DNA from 2 places in the Mesorhizobium sp. B2-5-11 genome. Region 1 is predicted to be linked to the other one. Evidence: riboswitches for the same ligand, from Rfam matches in the RefSeq annotation. Region 1 holds a riboswitch; the other holds the start of a gene.

Region 1 (6,339 bases):
ACGACGGTGGTGAACGGCCTTGGGCTGTCGGCCAGCTGGCGGCGAAGAAGACTGTAGAGCACCCGCCCGTGCGGGTAGGCGAGCGCGCTGGTCTTGATGGTGATCTGGGTGTGGAGGGCCAGTTCGTCGAGCCAGTCGCGATCGACGGCAAAGCCGGTTTCGGCCTCGAGCCTGTCGATCTCAGCGAATGAGACGCGCCGGGTGGCTTCGAACAGCCTCAGATATTCCTCTTTCGAGGCACGCGGCGCCGAGCCCAGCGGGTCGACGTTCCAGCGGCGATCGATGGCGGCCGACAGCCTGTTGAAGGCCAGGCGCCGCGCGGCGCCAACAAAGTCTCTCATCCCAGACCTGTTCGTCCCAAAATTGTATTTTTTCTAACCATGCGCCGGCCGGCGCGCAAGGCGACCTCCGGTTTTGACGCACTGCAAGTAGGCACCGAGGCGCGCGCAACGGCGACTATCCGCACCCCTGTGCTGCCGGCGATCACCCACTCACCTCATCCACCAAGAAATCGAAAGGGATATCATGGACCGCAATTTTACGCGGGCGCTTGCGCTCGTCCTCAAATCCGAAGGCGGCTGGTCGGACAATCCGGCCGATCCGGGCGGCGCCACCATGAAGGGCGTCACGCTCGCCAATTTCCGCCGCTACGTGAAGGCGGATGCCGCCAAGGCGGATCTCAGGAAGATCAGCGATGCCCAACTCGCCACGGTGTACCGCCGCTTCTACTGGGATGCGGTGGCTGGCGCCGAGTTGCCCGACGGCGTGGATTACGCGGTGTTCGACTATGCCGTGAACAGTGGGCCAAGCAGGGCGGCGAAATATCTTCAAGCAGTGGTCGGCACCGCCCAGGACGGCCGCATCGGGCCCGAGACGCTCGCTGCCGTCGGTTCCAGACCGGCCGCCGTCGTCATCGACAATCTCTGCGATGCCCGCCTGGCTTTCCTGAAGCGGCTTCCGACCTGGCCGACTTTCGGCAAAGGCTGGTCGAGCCGGGTCGGATCCGTCCGCGCACAGGCGCTGCTGCTGACGGCTGTCGGGGCAGGCGAGGCATCGGCCACGCGGCCAGATCCTGCGCCGACCGCTGCTGCGGCGGCGCCGGGCGGCGCTGCTGCCACAGATGCCGTCGAACCGGTCGCGGCGGCGCCTGCCGGCGCCAACATCCCAGCCGCCGCCAAGGCGGGCGGGATCATTGTCGCGTGCCTGCTCGTCGCCTACGCCGCCTGGCACCACGTCGCCGCCACCTTGCAAGGAATGTTCTGATCATGGCCACGACAACCCAGCCGACCATCCGCCCGACCAACAAGCTGACGGCCGCGACCATCGCCGCCGCCGCCGTTTCGATTTCGGGCGTCTTCGTACGCAATGTCTGGCCGTCCTGGTACGATGCCGAGACATGGGCCACGCTGCTGCCGTTGGCCGTGTTTGCCGTCGGCTATCTCGTCAAGGACGCGCCAAACCAATGAGCGCGCTCCTCTCCTTCCTGCTCAGCAATTCGACCGTTCTCGGCATCGGCGCAGCCATCGTCGCTGCGTTTGGCTGGGGTGTTCGCCAGCGGCTTGCCGGCGAGCGCGCCGAACGTAGTCGGCAGGCCGCGGCCGAGGCGGCGGCGCGCGACGTCGCCGACCAGGTTGACAACGATATCGGCGCGCTGCCCGCCGCCACTGCCCGAAAGGAGCTCAGGTCATGGGCAAGGAATTGATTGTCGCAGCGGCCGCAGCACTTGTCGCGGTAGCCGGCTGCACCACCGTCACCGGCGGATTTTGCGCGGTCTCGAGCCCGCTGCGCTTGTCCGCATCCGCCGTCGCAGCGCTGTCGGATGCGGAAGTCCGGACGCTGCTGGCGCACAACCGCAAGGGCGAGAAACTGTGCGGGTGGAAACCATGACGATCGTATTGCCGCTCGATTCGGGCCCTGCTGCTCGGGGACCGCTCATCTTCGGTGCCAGATCGGTCATTCTGTTTCCTGATCGCGAGACAATGAAATGATGCATGATCTTTTCGACCTGCTCGGTATCAAGGTGCCGGTGGTGGTCGCCGGCCTGTCCGGCGGCATATTGCGCGCGCTGTCGCGCCACCGCTACAAGCCGCGCGAGATGGTGGCCTCGCCGATCTGCGGCGCGCTCGCCGCCGCCTATCTGACGCTGCCCGTGGTCCAGTATTCCCGCGCCATGGGCCTGCCGATGGCCAATGACGACACCACGACCCTGGCGGCCGCATTCCTCATCGGCGTCTGCGCGATGTGGATATCGGATATCGTATTCGAGGTCGTGGTGCGCAGGTTCAGGCCTGGGGAGTGACGCCGCGCGTCCGTGGTGATCGGCAGCAGGACGCCCCCGTCGACTGGACGAAGCCGACGACAATGCCCATCTATGGGAAATCCTGGAGCGGCTGTCATAGCGCCGGGCCTCCAGTTTTATCGTGCGCAATTCCGGACGGAAACGGCTACAACCTTTCCCCGGAGTTGCTTTGGGGAGATTTGATATGGCGACTTCAAGCGAACGCGCGGTGCTTGCCGGCGGCTGTTTTTGGGGCATGCAGGATCTGATCCGACGCATCCCGGGCGTCCTGTCCACGCGCGTCGGCTACAGCGGCGGCGACGTGCCTGATGCCACCTACCGAAACCATGGCACCCATGCCGAAGCCATCGAGATCAATTTCGATCCCGCCAGGGTGAGCTACCGTACGCTGCTGGAGTTCTTCTTCCAGATTCATGATCCGACGACACGCAACCGCCAGGGCAACGATGTGGGGATGAGCTACCGTTCGGCGATCTACTACACCACCGATGAGCAGAAGCGCGTCGCCGAAGACACTATCGCCGACGTCGACGCCTCGGGCCTGTGGCCCGGCAAGGTGGTCACCGAGGTGGCTCCGGCCGGCGCGTTCTGGGAAGCCGAACCCGAGCATCAGGACTATCTGCAGAAATACCCGAACGGCTACACCTGTCATTTCGTCAGGCCGGGCTGGAAGCTGCCGGTTCGCGAAAAGGCTGTTTCGTAGACGGCGCCCGAACCGAGACGAAGGCCGGTGGCGGTTTACGTCTCAGGCGCCTGCCTGTTCGGCGAGGGTGAAACATAAAGAGACGGAAACGCCACGGAACAGACGCCCCGTGGCGTTCTCCAGCAGTTTCGGCGAATGGCTACTTGCCGCAATGCTTGTCATTGACGGTCGGCGAAGCCGTGCCCGGAGCGGTGTGGCTGGCATCCGGCTGAGCACCTTGTGGGCTGGCCGGACAGTTCCGGTCCGCGTTCGAATTCATGCCGTCGGGCATGACGGTCGTGCTGCCGGTCGTGCCAGGATCCACCGTGTTCGGCGATGCCGGCGTGTTCGGGTCGACCGTGACCGACTGGCCGCTGCCGGGCCCATTATTGGCGCCGTTTCCGCCAGCACTTTGCGCCATCGCCGAAGTCGCGAGACCAATGGTAAGAGCCGAAGCTGCGAGGATTTTCATGAGCATGGTTTGTCTCCATTTCTGTGAAGTCTTCGCTCGTTTCCACGAAGTTCGTCGCGTTTGCGACTATAGGGACAACCACTCGTCGTGGCTAAGGTTCCGGACAAATTTCCCTCAAGACCGGGCCCGACGGAACCGCCCATAAATCAGGCCTGGCGCAATGCATTTCCGGCGATGGTCCTGAAAAAACAGCTTTCATAGCCGCCCGATTGGTGCTTTAACGCGTCCATCCACAGGGGTGCTCCGTACGGTCGGGGCTGAGACGGGGGCGGCAAGCCCACAGACCCTAGAAGCTGATCTGGGTAATACCAGCGGAGCGAGGCGGGCGATGTTTTCAGGCGCACAGATTTCCCTATATCCCATGTCCAGCGATTTTGTCGGCGTCATCCTTGGCGCGCTCGGGGCACTGGACCCTTATCGTGATCGACTGCGGATCGAGACCGACGATATCTCGACCTTGCTGGTCGGACCGCCCGAGGTGCTGTTTCCTGCCATGCGCGACCTGTTCGTGGCGGCAGCGCGCAGCGGCAAGCATTGCGTGCTTTCGGCCGCCATCTCGCGCGGCTGCCCGGGCGAGCCGGACGATCCGATCTGCCGCTCCGACGCGTTTGGCGGACCTGCCGGGCCGCTCGGCCCGCGCAAGGAAGCCGCTATCGCCGCCGTGCGCGGCGTGGCCGCCACCGGCCAGCCGGCGGCGGCGCAGTTCTCGCTTTATGTCATGGGCACCCACGACCACATGGACGAGATCTATGGCTGCATCGACTTCCTGAAGCAGTCGGGCGTATATGAGCGCTCCAAGCATTTCTGCACAAAGTTGCGCGGCGACGCAGGCGCCATTTTTACCGCACTCAACGAGGCCTTTTGCCGCTTCGGGCCGGGTGCCGGCCACGTAACGCTCGACGTCACCGTCTCGGCCAACAGCCCCACCGCCGTCTGACGGCGCGCCCCGCGCCATCCGCTCCGGGTACCTGCGTGTCCTCCCCGTCCGCCCCTTCGCGTCCGATCGTGGACCTCATCGCCAGAACCGCTCCGGCGATGCTTTCGGTGGGGCTGCTGCTAGCCGCGTGGGAACTCTATGCGCGCTTTGGTGGCATCAAGCCGACAATCCTCCCGGCGCCATCGCGCGTCTTCGCTCAGGCAATGCTCAACCGGCACGCGCTGGCCGATAACGCCGTGCCAACCCTCCGTGCCACGCTCGCAGGCTTTGCCTGTTCGCTCGGCGGTGCCTTTGCGATGTCGATATTGATCGACTTCTCCCAGCCATTGCGGCGCGCCCTTTTTCCGGTCTTCGTGGTCAGCCAGACCTTGCCGCTGGTGGCGATTGCACCGCTGGTGGTGCTGTGGTTCGGCTTTGGGCTGATGCCCAAGATCATGCTGGTGGCGCTAGTCACCTTCTTTCCGATGTTGGTGGCTTTGGCCGAAGGATATGAGGCGACGGAGGCTGAGATCGGCCAAATGCTGCGCGCCATGGGGGCAGGGCGCTGGCGTGTCTTCGTCCTGGCGCGGCTGCCCTCGGCGCTGCCCTACTTCTTCGCCGGTGTCAGGATCTCGATCACCTATGCTGTCGTGGGCGCCATCTTCGCCGAATATGCGGGCGCGGCGAAGGGCCTCGGCATCTACATGCTCAACGCCAAGAACAACTTCCGCCCGGACCTGGTGCTGGCCGCCGTCGCCGTCAGCGCCGTGCTGACGCTCGTCCTGTTCGGGCTGACGATGCTGGTCCAGCGCCTTGCCATGCCATGGGAACGGACCGCCGGCGGGCGGGCCGCAGGAAAGGGGCCGTGGCGATGAACCGGCTCGAACTGCGACATGTGCGCAAGGCCTTCGAAGGACTCGACGTGCTTGCCGACATTTCGCTCAGCGTCGGCGCCGGCGAATTCGTCTCCATTCTGGGCCCCTCCGGCGCCGGCAAGTCGACGCTGTTCCAGCTTCTGACCGGCGCGCTTCACGGCGAGGGCGAGATATTCTTCGACGGCAAGCCGCTCGATGACCACGGCCGGCATTTCGCTTTCATGCCGCAGCGCGACGCGTTGATGCCTTGGCGGCGCATTCTTGACAACGCCACGCTCGGGCTTGAGGTGCAAGGTGTCAGGCGCAAGGCTGCCCGCGCTCGCGTTGCTCCGCTGTTCGAGGAATTCGGGCTTGCCGGTTTCGAACGGCATTTTCCGGCGCAGCTTTCCGGCGGCATGCGCCAGCGCGCGGCCTTGCTGCGCACCGTGGTGCAGGAACGCGATATGCTGCTGCTCGACGAGCCGTTCGGCGCACTCGATGCGCTGACCCGCGCCGCCATGCAACGCTGGTTGGAACAGATGTGGCGGCGCCACTGCTGGACGGCGCTGCTGATCACCCACGACGTGCGCGAAGCTGTGTTCCTGTCCGACCGCATCTATGTGCTTTCGGCGCGGCCGGCGCGCGTCGTCGCTGAGATCACCGTGCCGCTGCCGCGTCCACGCGAACTGGCCGGCGGCGCTGCACGGCAGGCCGGCACCCTCGAAGCCGAGATCCTCGACATCCTCCTCAACCCGAGCCACCAGAAGGACATGGACCATGACTGACCTGACGCGCCGGCAAGCCTTGCTGCTCACTGCCGCTGCCGGCCTTCCCCTTGTAGCCCGGCCAGGCCGATCTCTTGCCCAGGCGGCCGCCCGGAAAGTAACGGTGGCGCTGGACTGGACGGTCAACACCAACCATATCGGCCTGTTCGTCGCTCGCGACAAAGGGTTTTACAGCGAGGCCGGCCTCGAGGTCGACATCCTGCCCTACAGCGATACCGGTGCAGGCACGCTGGTTGCCAACCGCGTTGCCGATTTCGGCATCAACGGCTCCATCGGCCTCTTCACCCAGAAAACCGCCGGCGCCGATCTCAAGGCGGTCTATGCCGTGGTG
Region 2 (6,339 bases), on a different contig from region 1:
CAGCTCGCGCACCGGCGTGCGCGCCTGTTCCGGTTTGAACAGGAAATCCTTCATGTAGGAGACGACGTGGCGCTGCTCGCCATTGATGACAAGGTTCTCGCCGCGCCCATCGGTGAGATACTGAGCCAGCGTCTCCTGCGGATCGACCGCCTCGCGCTTCTGGTCGAGCGTGGCGATCTCCAGATTGGTGCCGAGCCGCACCGAACCGGCATCCGGCTGCAATTCTCCGGTCAGCATCTTCAGAAGCGTCGTCTTGCCGGCGCCGTTCGGCCCGACGAGGCCGACGCGATCGCCGCGCTGGATGCGGGTCGAGAACCCCTTGACCACGGTGAGGTCGCCAAAGCTCTTCTCGATGTTCCTGGCCTCGATCACCAGCTTGCCGGATTCGGCGGCGTCGCTGGCCACCATGGTCGCGGTGCCTTCGGCGCCGCGATGGCCGCGAAAACGCTGGCGCATGGTCTGCAATTCGCCCAGGCGGCGCATGTTGCGCTTGCGCCGCGCCGTCACGCCATAGCGCAGCCAGTGTTCCTCGCGCACGATCTGGCGGCCGAGCTTGTGCTGTTCGCGCTCTTCTTCCTCAAGCACCTGGTCGCGCCATTCCTCGAAATGGCCGAAGCCCTTATCCAGCCGGCGCGTCTGGCCCCGGTCGAGCCACGCGGTGGCGCGCGAGACGCGCTCGAGGAAACGGCGGTCGTGCGAGATGACGATGAGGGCCGAGGAGGTGCGGACGAGCTCCTCTTCCAGCCATTCGATCACCGAGAGATCGAGATGGTTGGTCGGCTCATCGAGCAGCAGGATATCGGGCTCCGGCGCCATGACGCGGGCAAGGGCGGCGCGCCTGGCCTCGCCGCCAGACAGGTCGCCCGGCTGCTCCTCGCCCGAGAGGCCGAGATGCTCCATCAGGTAGCTGGCGCGATAAGGATCGTCGGCGGGACCGAGGCCGGCCTCGACATAGGCGCGCACGGTTGCGAAGCCGTCCATGTCGGGCATTTGCGGCAGATAGCGGACGGTCGCCGATGGCTGGCGGAACACCTCGCCGTCCTGGGGCTCAATCAGGCCGGCGGCGATCTTGAGCAGCGTCGACTTGCCGGACCCGTTGCGGCCGACCAGCGCGATCTTGTCGCCGGCCGACGCAGCCAAGTCGGCGCCGTCGAGCAGCGGCGTGCCGCCGAAGGTCAGTTTTATTCCGTCGAGATTGAGAAGAGGCGGCGCCATGTCAGCTTTCTGGCAAGGGATAGGGATGGGCGAGCAGCAGCGCGCGGCCCGCTCCCAGCGCGATCTCGAGCCTGCCCTTGACCTCGTTGGAGATGGTCAGCGACGAGCCGAACGCGACCTTGACGCGGTCAAGCGGCCATTTCGCGCCGGCGACGGTCAGCCCGGCAAGCTCGGAAAAACCCAGGATCGAGAACAGGGTGCCGTCGGCATAGTCGAAGCGGACCGTGCCGTGCGCCAGGGGCATGCCTTCCTGCGCGCCGCTGGTCAACAGCACCTTTGTCCCGGCCCCGGCCAGCCGCAGGGCGAGCGCCATGTGCAGGAAGGCATGGTCGGCGCGCTTGCCGCCGAAGGCGCCGGCAAGCACGAGGCTGGTAGCGCCGCGCTCCAGGGCGGCCGATATCGCGAGTTCTCCATCGGTGGCGTCTTTCTCTGCCGGAAAGGTCCGGCGCGGCACCGCGGCCAACTCATCCGGCAGGCCGGCGGGCACGGAGTCGAAATCGCCGACCCACAGTTCCGGCACAAGGCCGAGCGTCCTCGCATGGCCGATGCCGGCATCGGCGGCGATGACGCGGGTTCCCTCGACCTGACGGTCGAGCCGTGGCGTGCGGACGAGATCGCCGCCAAGCAGGATGGTGAATGTGCTCATATCGTGTGGCCCTTACCAGCCCGACAGCGGAAACGGAAGGCCGGCAAACAGCCACTTGCGCGGTTCACCGGCCGGGCCTATGTGTCGAGGCGCTCTAACGGGGTGCCGGACGCGATATTTCGCGGACCGGCTGAGAGGCAGTCTCGCCAACCCGCTGAACCTGATCCGGTTTGTACCGGCGGAGGGATTAGACGTTTCGGACAGTCCGACGCCTCAATTCCTTTAACCCGAACGAAGGAGGCGCCGATGCGCACGCTTTTATACGCCCTTGTCTCTGCAATGGTCGTGGTTCTGTCCGGGCCGGCCTTAGCCAAGGACAAGCTCACCGTCTACACTTATGAGAGCTTTACCGCCGACTGGGGCCCCGGCCCGGTGGTGAAGAAGGAATTCGAGGCCGAATGCGGCTGCGATGTCGACTTCGTCTCGGTTGCCGACGGCGTCGCGCTGCTCAACCGCGTCAAGCTGGAAGGGGCCGCGACCAAGGCCGACATCGTGCTTGGCCTCGACACCAATCTCACCGCCGATGCCAAGGCCACTGGCCTGTTTGCGCCGCATGGCGCCGTGACCGGGCTCAATGTGCCGGGCGGCTGGAACAACGACATCTTTGTCCCGTACGACTATGGCTATTTCGCCGTCGTCTATGACACGCAGAAGCTGAAGACGCCGCCCAAGAGCCTGAAGGAATTGGTCGAGGGCAGTGCCGACGACAAGATCGTTATCCAGGATCCGCGCACCTCGACGCCGGGCCTCGGCCTGCTGTTGTGGGTGAAGTCGGTCTATGGCGACAAGGCGCCGGAGGCCTGGGCCAAGCTCAAGGCAAAGGTCTTGACCGTGACGCCGGGCTGGAGCGAGGCCTACGGCCTGTTCACCAAGGGCGAGGCGCCGATGGTGCTGTCCTACACGACCTCGCCCGCCTACCACATGGTTGCCGAGAACACCGAGCGCTACCAGGCCGCTTCCTTCGAGGAGGGCGAGTATCTGCAGATCGAGGTCGCCGGCATCACCACGACGGGAGCCAAAAATCCGCTGGCGGAAAAGTTCATCGCCTTCATGACCGGGCCGAAATTCCAGGATGCCATCCCCGAGACCAACTGGATGTTCCCGGCCGGCAAGACCGACAAGCCGCTCAATCCGGCCTTCGACAGACTGGTCAAACCGACCAAAACCTTGCTGTTCAGTCCCGAGGAGGTCGCGGCCAACCGCAAGGCATGGGTGGATGAATGGCTGGCGGTGATGAGCAAGTAGTTTGGTCGTATGATCGGATGATGAGTGCTCTACAGCGCCCCCCACTGTCCTGCCGGACATCTCCCCCACGAGGGGGGAGATTGGCCGTCACGACGGCTTTCGCCAATTGGCGACGTCACAGGAGAGGGTGGAGCGCTGAAGCAGCCAATCTCTCCCCAAGTGGGGGAGATGTCCGGCAGGACAGAGGGGGGCGCGAAGGAACGCGACGCTCGCTAAAGGTCCTTTGGGTGGCGCAGCGTGCAGCGCGCGTCTGACCCCCGCATCTCCGCCGGTATCCTCGCGCTTGCGGCGATCGGGCTCCTGATCGGCGGCGCGTTTGCGGGTCTTCTTTTCGAAGGCGCGAACGATTTCTCCGGAGCCTGGGCAGCCTTCGATCCTTATCTCCTGCGCGTCGTGCGCTTTACGTTGTGGCAGGCGGCGCTTTCGACGCTGTTGTCGGTGGCGCCGGCCCTGTTCGTGGCTCGCGCGCTGTCGCGGCATCCGCGCTTTCCCGGCCGCGGCTTCATCCTCCAGCTCTTCGCCCTGCCGTTGGCGCTGCCGGCGATCGTGGCGGCGCTCGGCATCCTGGCGCTCTATGGCCGCGCCGGCTATTTCGCCGGCTTTCTTGGTGCCGTCGGCGGTTACAATTGGCCGGGCATCTATGGCCTCTCCGGCATCCTCGTTGCTCATGTCTTCTTCAACCTGCCGCTGGCCACGCGGCTGTTCCTCGAAGCGCTGCAAACCATCCACGCCGACCAATGGCGGCTGGCGAGCCAGCTCGGCATGGGTGCCGCACCGGCTTTCCGGCTGATCGAGTGGCCGACACTGCGCGCCGCTCTGCCGGGCGTCGCCGGCCTGGTGTTCATGCTCTGCATCACGTCCTTCACGATCGTGCTGACGCTGGGCGGTGGCCCCGGCGCGACGACGCTGGAGGTCGGCATCTACCAGGCTCTGCGTTTCGATTTCGATCCCGCGCGGGCGGTGGCGCTGACGCTGCTGCAGATCGCGCTGACCTTTGTCGTGGTGCTGGCGTTGACGCGGCTCGGCGCCAACACCACCGGCGACGCCAATCTGCCGGTGGCGCCGCGCCGCTACGTCTCGGCCGGCAGGACCGAGGCCGCGCTGAATGCCGCGCTCGTCGTGCTGGCCCTTTTGTTCGTCGCCGGGCCGATGACGGCGACGGTGATGTCAGGCCTCGGCGCCGACCTCGGTCGTCTCGCCGGCGAAGCGGCGGTGCGGCAGGCGACGCTGACCAGCGCCGTGCTGGCTTTCCTGTCGGCGCTGCTGTCGGTTGCGCTGTCGCTTTCGCTCGTCATGGCGCGCCGCGTGCTGGCCCTGAAGCGCCGCTCCGGTCCGCGGACCGTGCTCGAACACGCCACCGACACCGGTGCCGGCTTCGTCCTGGTCGTGCCGCCCATCGTCATCGGCGCCGGCTGGTTCCTTCTGCTGCGCCATGTCGGCGATGTCTTTGCCATAGCCCCGGTCATGGTCGTCACTGTCAATGCAGTCATGGCGATGCCTTTCGCCATCCGTGCCATCCGCCCCGCCTATGATGCGGCGAGCGAGCGCCATGAGCGGCTCTGCGCGCTTCTGGGAATAGCGGGCTGGGCCCGGTTGCGGCTGGTCGACTGGCCCTCGCTGCGACGGCCGCTGGCCACCGCCTTCGCGTTTGCCATGGCGCTGTCGCTTGGCGATCTCGGCGTCATCGCATTGTTCGGCAGTGATTCCGTGCAGACCTTGCCCTACCTTCTCCTGGCGCGCATGGGCAGCTACCGTACCGAGGACGCCGCCGGCCTGGCGCTGCTGCTCGGTCTGGTCTGCCTTGCGCTTGTGGTGGCGGCGAGCGGGCTGGGAAGGGGAGAACGAGACTGATGGCTGCGGGCGCCACCAATGGTGCGACAAGGGGAGCCGAGGTGCGGCTGGACACGGTCTCGTTCAGCTACGGCGACGCGCCGCTCGTTTTCGATGTCGATTTCGCCGCGTCGAAAATTACCGCCATCATGGGGCCGAGCGGCTCGGGCAAGTCGACGCTGCTCAATCTGGTGGCGGGCTTCGAGACGCCGCAGGCTGGCCGCGTGCTGATCGGCGGCGCCGATGTCGGCGCGGCGCCGCCTTCGGCGCGGCCGGTGTCGATGGTGTTCCAGGAAAACAATCTTTTTGCCCATCTTTCGGTCGAAAAGAATGTCGGGCTCGGCCGCTCGCCCTCGCTGCGGCTGACCGAGGCCGACCGCGCTGACATCGCGGAGGCGATCGCGCGCACCGGCCTCGCGGGCAAGGAAAGACGCCTGCCGCGCGAACTTTCGGGAGGCGAACGCCAGCGTGTCGCATTGGCGCGCGTGCTGGTTCGCAACCGCCCCGTGCTTCTTCTGGACGAGCCTTTCGCTTCACTCGGACCGGCCTTGCGCGACGACATGCTCGATCTTGTCGCCGACGTGCGTGCCGAGCGGGGCATGACGCTGCTGTTCGTCACGCATCAGCCACAGGACGCACGCCGTATTTGTGAGGAGGTGGTGTTCCTCGACAACGGCATGGTTGCCGCCAAGGGCAAGGCGGATGATTTCTTTGCCGGGGCTGGTCCTGAAGTTTTCCGGCGCTATGTTGGCACAAGCGCCTGGGAGGCTGGATCACGAGATATTGCCCGGAAGCGGACATAATTTACGCTCAAACCGGCTCCTGGCGACGGGGCGATTGCTTGCCATGACAGAGGTAGTGTGGCTAGGTCCGCCCTGTACCGGTCCGGTGCAGGCCGTGATTTGCCTGCAGCATCCGCCGCGCGTTGGTATGGCGTGGATGCTGTAATGCTTTGATTTGCGCATGAGCCCTTGCGAGGATCGCCCCGATTTTCGCGGGCATGCGCCAGACCCGAAAGGAAGCCGTTCTGCCGACCGGCACGGAAAGACCAAGAGGGAAAATGCTGGCGCGCTTTCTGGCGCTGGCCGGCTTTGTCGTGGCCCTGGCAAGCTGCCAGATGTTCACACCTCCGGAAGTCCAGGAATCCGGCTTCCAGCCTTCCGACAAACCGATCACGGTCGACAATGTCGCGGCCAATAACAAATTGGCCGAACTGGCCAAGGCGCAGCATCCACGCATCCTGGCGACCTATGGCGGCGAATACTCCGATCCCAAGCTCGAGCGCATGGTCGCCAAGGTCGTAGGCAGCCTGACGGTGGTGTCGGCCAACCCGACCCAGACCTATCGTATCACCATCCTCAATTCGCCCAACGTCAATGCCTTCGCACTGCCGGGCGGCTATC

What was found. A riboswitch is a leader RNA that binds a small molecule or an ion and turns the genes downstream of it on or off. The one in region 1 is predicted to bind thiamine pyrophosphate.
Region 2: another riboswitch for thiamine pyrophosphate. It lies ahead of thiB (thiamine ABC transporter substrate binding subunit); the one in region 1 lies ahead of FJ490_RS14120 (YkoF family thiamine/hydroxymethylpyrimidine-binding protein).

What each region holds. Positions count from the first base shown of each region.
Region 1 is NZ_VFUK01000004.1:67,318-73,656, reverse strand. Features, by position in the region: gene FJ490_RS14160 (class I SAM-dependent methyltransferase) at 1-341, opposite strand, end outside; gene FJ490_RS14155 (glycosyl hydrolase 108 family protein) at 526-1,263, shown strand; gene FJ490_RS14150 (hypothetical protein) at 1,266-1,466, shown strand; gene FJ490_RS14145 (ABC transporter permease) at 1,463-1,702, shown strand; gene FJ490_RS14140 (hypothetical protein) at 1,687-1,887, shown strand; gene FJ490_RS14135 (hypothetical protein) at 1,988-2,299, shown strand; gene msrA (peptide-methionine (S)-S-oxide reductase MsrA) at 2,484-3,002, shown strand; gene FJ490_RS14125 (hypothetical protein) at 3,142-3,459, opposite strand; TPP riboswitch at 3,678-3,791, shown strand; gene FJ490_RS14120 (YkoF family thiamine/hydroxymethylpyrimidine-binding protein) at 3,782-4,390, shown strand; gene FJ490_RS14115 (ABC transporter permease) at 4,489-5,244, shown strand; gene FJ490_RS14110 (ABC transporter ATP-binding protein) at 5,241-6,008, shown strand; gene FJ490_RS14105 (ABC transporter substrate-binding protein) at 6,001-6,339, shown strand, end outside.
Region 2 is NZ_VFUK01000002.1:64,587-70,925, reverse strand. Features, by position in the region: gene FJ490_RS07435 (ABC-F family ATP-binding cassette domain-containing protein) at 1-1,215, opposite strand, end outside; gene FJ490_RS07430 (thiamine diphosphokinase) at 1,217-1,861, opposite strand; TPP riboswitch at 1,950-2,065, shown strand; gene thiB (thiamine ABC transporter substrate binding subunit) at 2,108-3,106, shown strand; gene thiP (thiamine/thiamine pyrophosphate ABC transporter permease) at 3,344-4,957, shown strand; gene thiQ (thiamine ABC transporter ATP-binding protein) at 4,957-5,739, shown strand; gene FJ490_RS07405 (M48 family metalloprotease) at 5,997-6,339, shown strand, end outside.